4 regions of the Shewanella sp. SG44-6 genome follow, and region 1 is predicted to be linked to each of the others. Evidence: predicted binding sites of a transcription regulator. Region 1 holds the regulator's gene; each other region holds the start of a gene.

Evidence for each region. The regulator sigma-54, encoded in region 1, starts transcription at its own class of promoters, with help from an activator protein. The targets are predictions, from matches to a motif close to GTTGGCACGNNNNTNGNNT.
Region 2: H5185_RS07010 (YccF domain-containing protein) is a predicted target of sigma-54. The motif match lies at 1,198-1,216, and genes of this name have one in related genera.
Region 3: H5185_RS11105 (HAD-IIB family hydrolase) is a predicted target of sigma-54. The motif match lies at 1,985-2,003, and genes of this name have one in related genera.
Region 4: glnA (glutamate--ammonia ligase) is a predicted target of sigma-54. The motif match lies at 1,128-1,146, and genes of this name have one in related genera.

The regions. Positions count from the first base shown of each region.
Region 1 is NZ_JACJER010000136.1:4,395-7,612, forward strand. Features, by position in the region: gene ptsN (PTS IIA-like nitrogen regulatory protein PtsN) at 1-311, opposite strand, end outside; gene hpf (ribosome hibernation promoting factor) at 314-601, opposite strand; gene H5185_RS18425 (RNA polymerase factor sigma-54) at 626-2,110, opposite strand; gene lptB (LPS export ABC transporter ATP-binding protein) at 2,254-2,985, opposite strand; gene lptA (lipopolysaccharide transport periplasmic protein LptA) at 2,982-3,218, opposite strand, start outside.
Region 2 is NZ_JACJER010000027.1:7,764-10,981, forward strand. Features, by position in the region: gene H5185_RS07005 (1-aminocyclopropane-1-carboxylate deaminase/D-cysteine desulfhydrase) at 84-1,055, opposite strand; gene H5185_RS07010 (YccF domain-containing protein) at 1,253-1,666, shown strand; gene H5185_RS07015 (EVE domain-containing protein) at 1,823-2,290, shown strand; gene H5185_RS07020 (TIGR00266 family protein) at 2,440-3,218, opposite strand, start outside.
Region 3 is NZ_JACJER010000052.1:12,553-15,770, reverse strand. Features, by position in the region: gene H5185_RS11110 (glycosyl transferase) at 1-929, opposite strand, end outside; gene H5185_RS11105 (HAD-IIB family hydrolase) at 931-1,791, opposite strand; gene ruvX (Holliday junction resolvase RuvX) at 2,416-2,835, opposite strand; gene H5185_RS11095 (YqgE/AlgH family protein) at 3,049-3,218, opposite strand, start outside.
Region 4 is NZ_JACJER010000121.1:9,575-12,792, forward strand. Features, by position in the region: gene typA (translational GTPase TypA) at 1-767, opposite strand, end outside; gene glnA (glutamate--ammonia ligase) at 1,248-2,657, shown strand; gene H5185_RS17590 (Lrp/AsnC family transcriptional regulator) at 2,868-3,218, shown strand, end outside.

The DNA.
Region 1 (3,218 bases):
ACTAACAAAGCAAATAAAATATCCACGGGCTGTTTATCGATTGCATCAAAGGCAATGGCTTCTTCACATTTAATAAATATTGCGATCGGATGTTCTATGGTCGTTAATCTACCATGAGGTATCGCAATGCCATTTCCTATACCTGTGCTACCCATTTTCTCTCTCGCTAATAGGCTTTCAAAAACCTCTTGCGAAGATAGGGGTGGGTACTGGGCAGCGACTAAATTGCTGATGAGTTCCAGTACTTTTTTCTTACTGCCCGGTGTGGCACAGGTAGTGCATTCCGGCTGCAGAATGGTACAAAGTTCCATCGTTAGTGTTTTGTATACTTCTCTTTGTGTTTAATTACCTGACGGTCGAGTTTATCGATCAGGGCGTCTATTGCAGCATACATATCAGTGCTTTCTGACATGGCAAAAATCTCTGCACCATTAAGGTTGATTTTAGCTTCTGCTTTTTGTTGTAATTTTTCTACATTGAGCACAACGTGTACATTATTGATCTGATCGAAGTGTCGTTCAAGCTTTGAAAATTTACCTTGAACGTATTCACGTAAAGATTCGGTAATGTCGATATTTCTACCTGTCATATTGATAAGCATAAAAATCCTCCGTTGCCTTGTAGGTTATAAACTCTTACGTTGGTTTGAGGGCGGAATGAGCATCGCTTCGCGGTATTTTGCAATCGTACGACGCGCAACGTTGATCCCCTGATCTGCCAGCAGTTGGGCCATTTTACTGTCACTTAATGGCTTTTGCTGGTTTTCTGCTGCAACCAGTTTTTTGATAAAAGCACGAATAGCGGTAGATGAGCATTCTCCGCCATCGTCGGTGCTGACATGGCTAGAGAAAAAGTACTTTAATTCAAATAGCCCACGTGGTGTGTGCATATATTTTTGAGTGGTAACCCGTGAAATAGTTGATTCATGCATTTCTACTGCTTCAGCAATATCATTGAGCACCATAGGTTTCATGGCTTCTTCACCATATTCAAAGAAACCTTGCTGAAATTGCACAATACAATTGGCGACTTTCAATAAGGTCTCATTGCGGCTTTCGATACTCTTGATGAACCATTTAGCTTCTTGTAAATGACCGCGAATAAATTGGCTATCGGCAGAGTTTTTACTGCTTCTAGCCATGGCTGCATATTGTTGATTAACGCCAATTTTAGGCATATTGTCTGGGTTTAACTCTACAACCCAACGGCCATTCTTCTTTAGTACGGTTACATCAGGAATAACATATTCGTCATCAATAGCGGTGACTAACAAGCCCGGGCGAGGGTTAAGTGACTGGATTAAGGTGATTGCGTCACGCAACTCGTTTTCTTTGAGCTTGGTTTTGCGCATCAATAATCTAAAATCGCGCCCAGCAATTAAATCTAAATAGTCTTTAATGAGCAGACGGGCATTGTCTATATGTGGGGTTGTGTCGGCATATTGGGCTAATTGAATGAATAAACATTCGCTTAAATCTCGTGCGGCAACACCAACGGGATCAAAGTGTTGAATACGTTTTAATACCGCTTCAACTTCATCTAGTTCAACACTTTCATCACCCATGGCTTCGAGAATATCTTCAGTGCTTTGGGTTAAATAGCCGCGTTCATCAATGGCATCAATGATCGCGGTAGCAATTGCTCGATCAGTGTCAGAAAATGGCGTGAGATTTTTTTGCCACTCTAAATGCTCATATAAGCCTTCAGTCGTTTCACCTTGGAATGGCATATCATCATCGCGCATGCTAGCGCTGCCTGAACCTGACATTGGTGAGGCGGTGTACACTTCATCCCATGTGGTATCCATAGCTAAATCGTCCATGGTTTCTTTGGTCATGGATTCTGCTGTGTCGACTGTTGAGGTGTCTTTTTCTATATTGACCACGCTGTTGTCACTAAAGTCGGTGTCCGATTGGTCGCGACTTTCTTTTACTGAGTCTTTTGCTTGAGAAAACTCATCTTCTATTTCAAGCAATGGGTTTGAGTCCAATGCTTGTTGGATTTCTTGCTGTAGCTCCAATGACGATAATTGCAGTAAGCGGATCGCTTGCTGCAATTGAGGGGTCATGGTTAAGTGTTGACCCATTTTGAGTTGGAGTGACGCTTTCATTTACCGCTTATCCCTAGATGATTTCCATAAAAATGACAATCTCGAAAACTGTAATCGATTGTCACATACATCAATGACATTTAACGCTATTTAGATATCGTTCAATGAAATGAGTTAGATAGACTAAAAGGCCAGTAAAGTAACTATAGCTTGAATTGTTCACCTAAGTACACAGCCCGAACTTGTTGATTACTCAATATCTCATCAGGTGTGCCTTCGGCAATTAAATTGCCCTGGCTGACAATATAAGCTCGCTCACAGACGTCTAAGGTTTCACGTACGTTATGATCGGTAATTAATACCCCTAAGCCGCGGTTTTTAAGCTGTTGAATGATTTTTTTTATGTCGATGACAGAAATAGGGTCAACCCCCGCAAAAGGCTCATCGAGCAAAATAAATTTAGGATTAGCGGCCAGCGCGCGCGCTATCTCTACTCGACGACGTTCCCCACCAGACAACGACATGCCTTGGCTGTCGCGAATATGGGTGATATGGAATTCTTCTAGTAAATGCTCTACTTGCTCAATCCGTTGGTCGGTAGTGAGCTCTTTGCGAGTCTGCAACACGGCCATAATATTGTCGTATACGGTCAGTTTGCGAAAAATACTGGCTTCTTGCGGCAAGTAACCAATCCCTTTGCGAGCTCTAAGATGCATTGGGTCGGCGGTTAAGTCGTCATCATCAATTAAGATCCGACCTTTATCGCTTTGCACTAAGCCGACAACCATATAAAACGTGGTTGTTTTACCTGCACCATTGGGGCCTAAAAGACCAACAATTTGGCCTGTTTTAACGGTTAAACTCACATCTTTAACAACCTGACGAGTTTTATAGCTTTTAGCTAAATTTTCAGCCGTTAGGGTTATTTGGGTCATGGTTTGATCTGCTTTTTAACAGGAATTTCAGGGAGCTTTTGCTTTGGTGCAGTCTCGTCTTGGAAATTCTCAGGTTGAATAATAGTAATAACGCGATCTTTCCCTGTACCAGTACTTTCAGCAATCAGCTCTTGAGCGTTAATGTTGTACTTAATACGGTTACCGGTTACTTGGCTACCAGATTGATCCAGTTTGGCATTACCTGTCAATGTCAGTGTAGTGGTAGCAAGATC
Region 2 (3,218 bases), on a different contig from region 1:
TAAACCCCAAGTTAACCATCTAAAAAACCTATTTCTCTTACTATCAATACCTTGTAGCAAAAATGTATCCTGCACTGGTGTGATCAAACCGAGTGAGGAAATTTTCGTTGGTATCTTGGTAACATGGTTTTATTGCCTAAGGCTCCCCCCTGATGTATGTAAAGAACATTGGTGGCACTGACAGCCTGACTATTTAAATAATGTTGTAATACTAAAAAGCCAACCGGATCATACAACAATTCAAATTCAATTCCCGACTGGCAAACTGTTTTCCACATATCAAAACAACGTTGTGATAATTTCCCAAAATGATATTTATGACCATCATTAATAATTCTAGGAAAATAAATCTCATCAACTAATTGTGAAAACTGTTGGCGTAAATATTTATCTCCGCCAACAGTACTGCAAGTTAACACCTCAATAGCAAAAACTTCCGTTAATGATAATTGAGTCAGTTGTTGAATAATTTGTTTATTTAAATAAGCCGCAGTGGTCCCCGTACCTGAGGGGAGAAATACCATCAATTCATTTAGTCGTCGGTCTTGAGCCCATTGAATAATTTCACTGGCGAGTTGTGTTATCCCGGTTTCGGCATACCCACAACGTCCACCTTCGGGAATAAATAGTAATTGATTTTTATCTGTGTAATTTGGGTGCGACGACACAATGTATTGCATCGCATCGTCTAAATGCATACCTTGAAGGTTTTCGGCATCGGCCAAATGACTGACATCAATAATATTGGCACCATTTTGTATGGCAGCAGCATAGTTACCCTGAGCATGTTGTAACAAGAATGTGTTGATATGACTTACATAGTAATCAAATTTCCATCCTTGCAGCTTTGCAAGTACAGACAAGGAGTATAATGAGTTGGCTTGTGCCGAGCCCGATGCCACTAGCTGGGTAACGTGTGAATAATCATGATGGAGGAAATGATAAAATTTACGCGCTTTATTACCACTAAAATCAGCATGTAATAGATCATCCCGTTTAATATAGATGCTGCGTCCATCAAAGTTCATCGCTTGTACTGGGCTTATCGAAAACATACATTGCCTTAATCAACTGTAATATGAGTATTTTAACTAAAAAATGATAAATCTCATCGATTCATTTGTATTACTCATCACACACACCTAATCATAAAGTAAAAAATTAACATTTAACCTATTATAATCAAACAGTTAAAAAGATGGCATGAATATCGCTATATTCTAAGTAATATTGACTATTGATAGGATTGAAAATGTCACTTTTACGCTTAATCTTTAATATTGCTTGGTTTCTTATGGGTGGTTTTATCATGGGCCTAGCATGGTGGTTGGTGGGGCTATTATGCTTTATCAGTATCATTGGTATCCCATTTGGCCGTGCATGTTTTGTTATTGGCGAGCTAGCTTTCTGGCCATTTGGGCAAGAAACGGTTAACCGAAAACACCTTTCAGGCCAAGAAGATATTGGCACTGGCACGTTAGGTTTAGTCGGTAATGTTATATGGTTTTTATGCTTTGGTATTTGGCTTGCGATTGGCCATCTAGTCCATGCATTGGCTTGTTTTGTAACAATTATAGGTATTCCTTTCGCGTTACAACATCTTAAGTTAGCCTTATTAAGTTTAACCCCTATTGGTCAAACTGTTATTGCCAAACCGACTTATTAGCATTCATTAATAACTGTTGAATGACCACTGTTATAAAAAGCCGATAGCACAGTGCTATCGGCTTTTTATTTGCCTAATTGTCTTCGCAGCGTGTACATTGCCATAATCAAGCACAGAAAAGTAATTCACTCTCTTTAATGACAGTAATGGAATCGCATGAACTATTGGTTAATGAAGTCTGAACCAGATGACTTTAGCATTGATGATCTTCAGATGTGTGAGCAGCAAACGGTTGCTTGGCAAGGTATTCGTAACTATCAAGCACGTAATTATATTCGCGATCAAATCGCATTGGGTGATCTAGTGTTGTTTTACCACTCTAGCTGCAAAGTACCTGCCATTGTAGGTTTAGCCAACATTAGCAGTCAGCCTCAAATTGATGTCAGCGCTTTTGATGACCGCTCAGCGTATTTTGATATGAAATCTGACGCCACTGCACCTCGTTGGTGGCAAGTGCATATTCAATTTATGGCCAAATTCTCTAACCCAGTCAGCTTGAAGCAATTGAAGGCAGATCCCTTACTGCAAGATATGGTACTAGTGGCTAAAGGTACTCGCCTGAGTGTTCAGCCCGTCACACAAGAGCAATACCAACATATTATGAAACTAACAAACGTAGATTAATAACCTTGAATTAACCACTGGGCAGCTGGTCGCTAACAGGTAACTATTCTTTTAAAAGCCGCTTCCTAAAGACGGCTCAGACAATTAGCGCTAAATCGTCTGAGCATCTAACTGCGAACGAAAATGAATAAGATCAGCCAATGCCCAGATTAGTTAATCATCCGCCCTATTCCACCAAGCACAGATCCTTCACCCTGATCTTTGCCACCACGAGATGGTGCATGAGCAATAATTCTGTCAGCCATGCGAGAAAACGGTAAGCTTTGTAACCATACTGTCCCATGACCTTGTAAGGTCGCAAGAAACAAACCTTCGCCACCAAACACCATTGATTTTAAAGAACCAGCGCGCTGAATATCATAATCAATCCCGGGCGTAAATCCGACTAAACACCCAGTATCAACTCGCAATGTCTCACCACGCAGTTCTTTTTTTATCAGTGTGCCACCGGCATGCACAAATGCCATACCATCACCTTTAAGGCTTTGTAGAATGAAACCTTCACCACCAAAAAAACCGGTTCCTAATCGCTTATTAAACTTCATACTCACTTGCGTACCTAAAGCCGCTGCTAAAAAGCTGTCTTTCTGGCAGATAAGTTCGCCTTGATGTTGAGCTAAGTCGATCGCCAAAATAGTCCCAGGAAACGGCGCAGCAAATGCCACTTTTCGTTTATGTTGACCTTCATTGGTAAAGTGAGTCATAAAAATCCCCTCACCCGAAATGGCACGTTTACCAGCCCCCAGTAGCTTGCCAAAGAAACCAGATTCAGGCTCAGAGCCATCACCCATTTTAGCCTCAAAACTAATATCTTCTTCGATATAGGTCATCGCGCCTGCTTCAGCAATCACTGATTCATTTGGATCAAGTTCAACTTCAACAAGCTGCATACTAGAACCGATAATTTCATAATCTACTTCATGGCATT
Region 3 (3,218 bases), on a different contig from region 1:
AAAGTATGCCCTTGCGTCGCCAGTTTACGGAAAAAGGCTTTGGTGATATCAATCGACATTTTAGACAAACCAGCTTCTTCATTATCCAATGATAAGTCTTGATGTTTATGATCGTAATTATCAGCAATGTCGACCTGACAAATGCGGTTATGGGAATAATTACGCTGCATTTCTGATAGCACACCAATTTCTAAGCCCCAATCGCTTGGAATACGCAGGTCATTGAGCACGTCTCGTCTAAATGAAAACTCACCCGCTAATGGATAACGAAAACTGTCCATGTATTCTAAATATTCGTTATAACCGACTACTTTTTTAAGCGCTTTAATCAACGGCGTAACTAATAGGCGTGACACTCGACCATTAATTTGACCATTCGAAATTCGCGCGTAATAGCCTTTACTAAACTCATAATGAAACTGTGGATTGGCTACAGGATAAAGTAAACGAGCCAGCAACGACTTTTCGTAAGTGACAATATCGCAATCATGCAACGCAACCGATTCCGTTTTACCTGAAGCCAAAATATAACCCATGCAGTACCATACATTACGACCTTTACCCAACTCTTTGGGGGCTAATCCTAATGCCTGTAATTTTGCATCCAGCGCTTGTAAGCGTGGGCCATCATTCCACAAAATGCGGTGATGCTGTGGTAATTCACCAAAAAAGCTTAACGCGTGTTTGTACTGCTTAAGATCGGCTCTATCTAAGCCAATGACGATTTCGGATAAATACGGCACCTGTTTTAATTTACTGACGATATCTTTAAGGGCATCACCTTCTAGCTCTGAATACAAGGATGGCAAAATGAGTCCTAACGGACGTGTTTTTGAAAACGTTATTAAATCTTGCTCCAGCTCTTCATGGCTACGTCGGGTTAAATTATGCATTGTGGTGACAATGCCATTTTGGTAAAAATCGGCCATATTACGCCCCTCCTAATGATAGTTGCTTTACAGGTGATTCAGCCGATGACGACAGCAGAGTTTGCTTAATACATTCAGCCCAACCTTTAGGGCCAAATTCACTACTTTTGATACTGGGATTTTTCGTCGCTAATGAAGGAAACTCATGAACGGGGGATTTGATTTGGATTGCCAGATCAGCGGCTTCGAGCATGGCATTGTCATTACCACTGTCACCGAGCGCAATGGTGGTCACGGGAGTGTTATATTGCTGGGAATAGACATCCGCTAACCATTGCATCGCTTTGCCTTTATCAGTATCGCCGCCAACATGAAGAAAGCGTCCACCTTGTAGGGTATGTGCACCAACACGGGTCATTAATTCAATAAAGGCTTGTTTATTGGTTTCACTGCCTTGCCAAAGTACTGGCTCGGCATAATTCCTAATCAAAGCCAACCTGGCATTATCTGGCGATAAATCGGTGATCTCACATAATGCTTCAACTGATAGAGATGAAAAACCAATAAAGTCATCGTTAAATGCTTGCGTATGTTGTTTTAACAAATCAAGCCAGTATTCTCGCGGCTGACAAAACTCTTTTACCCAATAATACCCTTGGGTAAATGTGTCTGGTGGTTGTTGGTCAAAGTAACCAATAGGAATATATATTGCCGCACCATTTTCTGAAATAAACGGTGAATTAAAACCAATGGTTTGTTGCAGCTTTTCCATTTCAGCAAAGGTTTTACTAGTATTGGCAATAATCGGAATTTTCCTTTCATTCAATGCTTCAATCACTTCAATCGCATGGCTAAAACTGTAGTCAAAATGATCAAGTAAAGTGCCATCTATGTCAGTAAAGATAAGTGGTCGTGTTGTCATATCCTGTCCTTTTCAATCATTGAACGAAACTAAGCATAGAGCGGACTGCGTCCTGCTAGATCGCTGCGCTGCGAGGTGCTAGGGCGTGACTTCGTCACTGCTAGGAACGCTACGCGGCTAAGTGCTATACAAGTAATAAATATAGCGAATGAGTCATTATCGCGCTTAATCTAATCCGACTTACTTAAGATAGATTCAGGATATGTGCCAAACGTAATAAGTTTGCACCTTAATAGCACAAATAGAGTTTAATCATTGATATAGTTGATTTTATTAATTTAAAAATGAAGATGAGGTAGAAAGGTGTATTGAACAGGATAAGAAGATATGTGCAACGATGAATAAAAATTGCACCATTTTGGGGCAAATGAAGCGATAACAAGCTATAGAGCCTAGATGCTAGAGCGCTACGCTGCTAGATCCTGTAAAATCTTAGTAGCGAAGCGACCCTAGCAGTGACGCACTCACGCCCTAGCATCGAAGCGACCCTAGCAGTGACGCAGTCACGCCCTAGTAGCGAAGCGACCCTAGCAGTGACGTAGTCACGCCCTAGCAGCGAAGCGACCCTAGCAGTGACGCAGTCACGCCCTAGTAGCGAAGCGACCCTAGAATCGAGGCATTAAGTTAGAATTGGTTTTCGAAATAACTTTCGATAATTAACACCGCTGACACGGCATCCACTTGGCCTTTGGTTAATGCTTTAAAACCACCTAATTCGAATAAGCGCGCTTTGGCATCTGCAGTGGTTAGGCGTTCATCTTGGGTGGCAATTTTGACACCAAATCGACCATTAATTCGATTAGCAAATTTTCGGGCCCGTTGAGTCATCTCTTGCTCGGTGCCGTCCATATTTAATGGCAAGCCAACAACCACAAGATCAGGTTGCCATTCTTTCAATAATTTTTCGATATCATCCCAATTAGGGATACCATCAACCGCTTTGATCGATAATAAAGGCGTGGCACTGGCAGTGATGGCTTGACCGATAGCGACACCGATACTCTTGGTGCCATAGTCGAAGCCTAGAACGGTTTGTGGTTGCATGTATATCTCTTTGTTTAATCTTTAGAGGACGCTTTAAAAGTAACAGCCTAGAGCGCTACGCTGCTAGGACGCAGTCCGCTCTAGAAGCGCAGCGACCCTAGCAGGACGAAGTCCGCCCTAGAAGCGCAGCGACCCTAGCAGGACATAGTCCGCCCTAGAAGCGCAGCGACCCTAGCAGGACGAAGTCCGCCCTAGAAGCGCAGCGAACTATTGTTAAGCATGACCTATTTGACTCGACATTTGCCAAATATCGAAACCGAGTTGTTGGGTGGCCGACTGCCACATTTGTTCAGGTTCTACGTTAAATAATAACTCGGCCGAAGCTTTGATCGTTAACCAGGTATTGTCGGCAATTTCTTGTTCCAGTTGATTTTTACTCCAAC
Region 4 (3,218 bases), on a different contig from region 1:
CCTAATACTTGGCCCATTTTACCGTTACGTGTCTTACCGTCAGCGCCAATAATGGTCACTTGTTGGTTAGTCTTAACGCTACCACGGGTAATACGCCCAATACCGATAACACCCACGTATGAGTTATAATCGATTTGAGAAATTTGCATTTGGAATGGCGCTTCTGCATCAGCATCTGGGAAAGACACTTTCTCAACGATAGTTTGGAATAGCGGCGTCATATCATCGCTCGCTACATCTGGATCTAAGGTTGCAAAACCATTTAATGCCGAAGCATAAACGATTGGGAAATCCAGTTGTTCGTCAGTGGCACCTAAGTTAACGAATAAATCGAATACTTGGTCAATAACCCAATCTGGACGAGCACTTGGACGGTCAATTTTGTTGATAACAACAATTGGCTTAAGGCCTTGAGCGAATGCTTTCTTGGTTACAAAGCGAGTTTGTGGCATAGGACCATCAACTGCATCAACCAAAAGTAATACTGAGTCAACCATAGATAGAACACGTTCAACTTCACCACCGAAATCGGCGTGGCCAGGAGTATCTACGATATTAATACGGTAGTCGTTCCACTGGATGGCTGTGTTCTTTGCCAGAATGGTGATCCCACGTTCTTTTTCAAGATCGTTAGAATCCATAACCCGCTCAGTAGCTTCTCCACGAGATGCAAGGGTTCCTGACTGCGCCAACATTTTGTCAACCAGGGTTGTTTTGCCATGGTCAACGTGGGCAATAATGGCGATGTTACGTAAATTCTCTAGCACGGATAAACCTCTAAACCAGCAAATAAAAAAAAAGGATCTAACAGTAGTTATAGGTTATAGCTACTGTAAAAAAGCGTGCCATTCTACTTCACAGCAGCTTTTGTAGATAGGATTATTTTTGAACACTTGTAAATCTATCGCTTGCTATGGATTAAAAAACAGCATAAAACGTTTATATATTAAGCATAACCATACTGTAATACAAAAATGTGACATTGTTTAAAATAGCCATATTTACAGGGTGCACTATTATGGACTTTTGCACCATGATGAAACATAGTGGCGCTCGAAGATGGTGCAGATTTATTTTTTTGAAGATTTGATAGAAGTCTCATATCAATAAAATCAATTAGTTAGCGAAGTGGCATGAATATCGCTTATTACAGACCATTATGTACAGATTCGTTTTCCAGATGCACCATCTGGCGAATACCAAGATTATATTAAGGGACAACCCTTTACCCTACCGGAGGCTTGAGAATGTCAGTTGAATCAGTTTTAAAACAACTTGTAGAGTTAGAAGTTAAGTTTGTAGACTTACGCTTTACCGACACTAAAGGTAAAGAGCAGCACGTTTCTATTCCTTCTCATCAAGTAAATGAAGAATTTTTTGAAGACGGTAAAATGTTTGATGGCTCTTCAATCGCAGGCTGGAAAGGCATTAATGAATCTGACATGGTACTCATGCCTGATCCTACAACGTTTGTACTTGATCCTTTTACTGAAGAAACAACCGCACTTATTCGTTGTGATATTTTAGAGCCTGGTACTATGACAGGTTATGATCGCGACCCACGTTCAATTGCAAAAAAAGCTGAGCAGTATCTCATTTCTACTGGTATTGCAGATACAGTATTGATTGGTCCAGAGCCTGAATTCTTCCTATTTGACGATGTCCGTTTTGGTACTGACATGTCAGGTTGTTTTGTTAAAATTGATGCTAAAGAAGCTTCATGGAACTCAGCTAAAAGCTATGAAGAAGGTAACACTGGTCACCGTCCAATGGTGAAAGGTGGTTACTTCCCAGTTGCGCCAGTTGACTCTTCACAAGACTTACGTTCAGCAATGTGTTTAGTGCTGGAAGAAATGGGTCAAGTGGTTGAAGCGCATCACCATGAAGTGGCAACAGCCGGTCAAAACGAAATCGCTACGCGTTTTAACACATTGACTAAAAAAGCGGACGAAATTCAAATTCTTAAGTATGTCGTTCATAACATGGCTCATGCTTATGGCAAGACGGCGACATTTATGCCAAAACCAATCGTTGGCGACAACGGTAGTGGTATGCACGTGCATCAATCTTTGTCTAAAGATGGCGTAAACTTATTTGCTGGTGATAAGTATGCTGGTTTGAGTGACCTTGCTCTTTATTACATTGGCGGCATCATTAAGCATGCTCGTGCATTGAATGCATTCACTAACCCAAGCACTAACTCTTACAAGCGTTTAGTGCCACATTTTGAAGCGCCAGTTATGCTTGCGTATTCTGCTCGTAACCGCAGTGCTTCAATTCGTATTCCAGTGGTACCAAGCCCTAAAGGTCGTCGTATCGAAGCGCGCTTCCCTGATCCACATGCAAACCCATATTTAGGTTTTGCAGCATTGCTAATGGCTGGTCTTGACGGTATTCAAAACAAGATCCACCCAGGCGAAGCGATGGATAAAGATCTATATGACTTACCTGCTGAAGAAGCGGCTGAAATTCCACAGGTTGCGACTTCATTAGAAAACGCACTAGAAAATTTACAAGCGGATCATGAGTTCTTAACTAAAGGCGGCGTGTTCAGCGAAGACTTTATTCAGTCTTATATTCAGCTTAAAACAGCAGAATCTGAGCGTGTAGCGCGTACTACTCATCCACTTGAGTTTGAAATGTACTACAGCTTGTAACGACTCAATTGCTTCGGCAATAAATCAGTCAACAAAACCCGATAATCACTTATCGGGTTTTTTATGTGAAAAAATAACAATCTTGTCAGGCTTATTTTTTGTAGTGCGCAATTGTTTGATATTTTTGTGAATAACGTAAGTTTTTAGAGGATTTCACTCAAGAGTGTGATATTTATACCGTTAATCACTCACTCAAAAACGATGTGTTCAATGGATAAGAAAGACCTCAAGCTATTAGAAATACTGCAACGTCAGGGCCGAATGGCTGTTTCTGAATTAGCCGACAAGGTTAATATGTCAGATACTCCTTGTTTGCGACGAGTCAAAAAGCTTGAGCAAGATAAGGTTATTTTAGGTTATGGTGCGCAAGTTGATCCGCTAAAGGTAGGCTTGAATGTGGTGGTTTATACATCGGTTCGTTTAACTGAGCATACTGATCAATCAACCGCATTATTTGAATCTACTATGGCGCAACTCCCACAAGTGATGGAGTGTGCAGTAGTGACTGGGGCTTATGATTATGTGCTCAAAATAGTTGCTAAAGACTTAGTTTCCTATGAG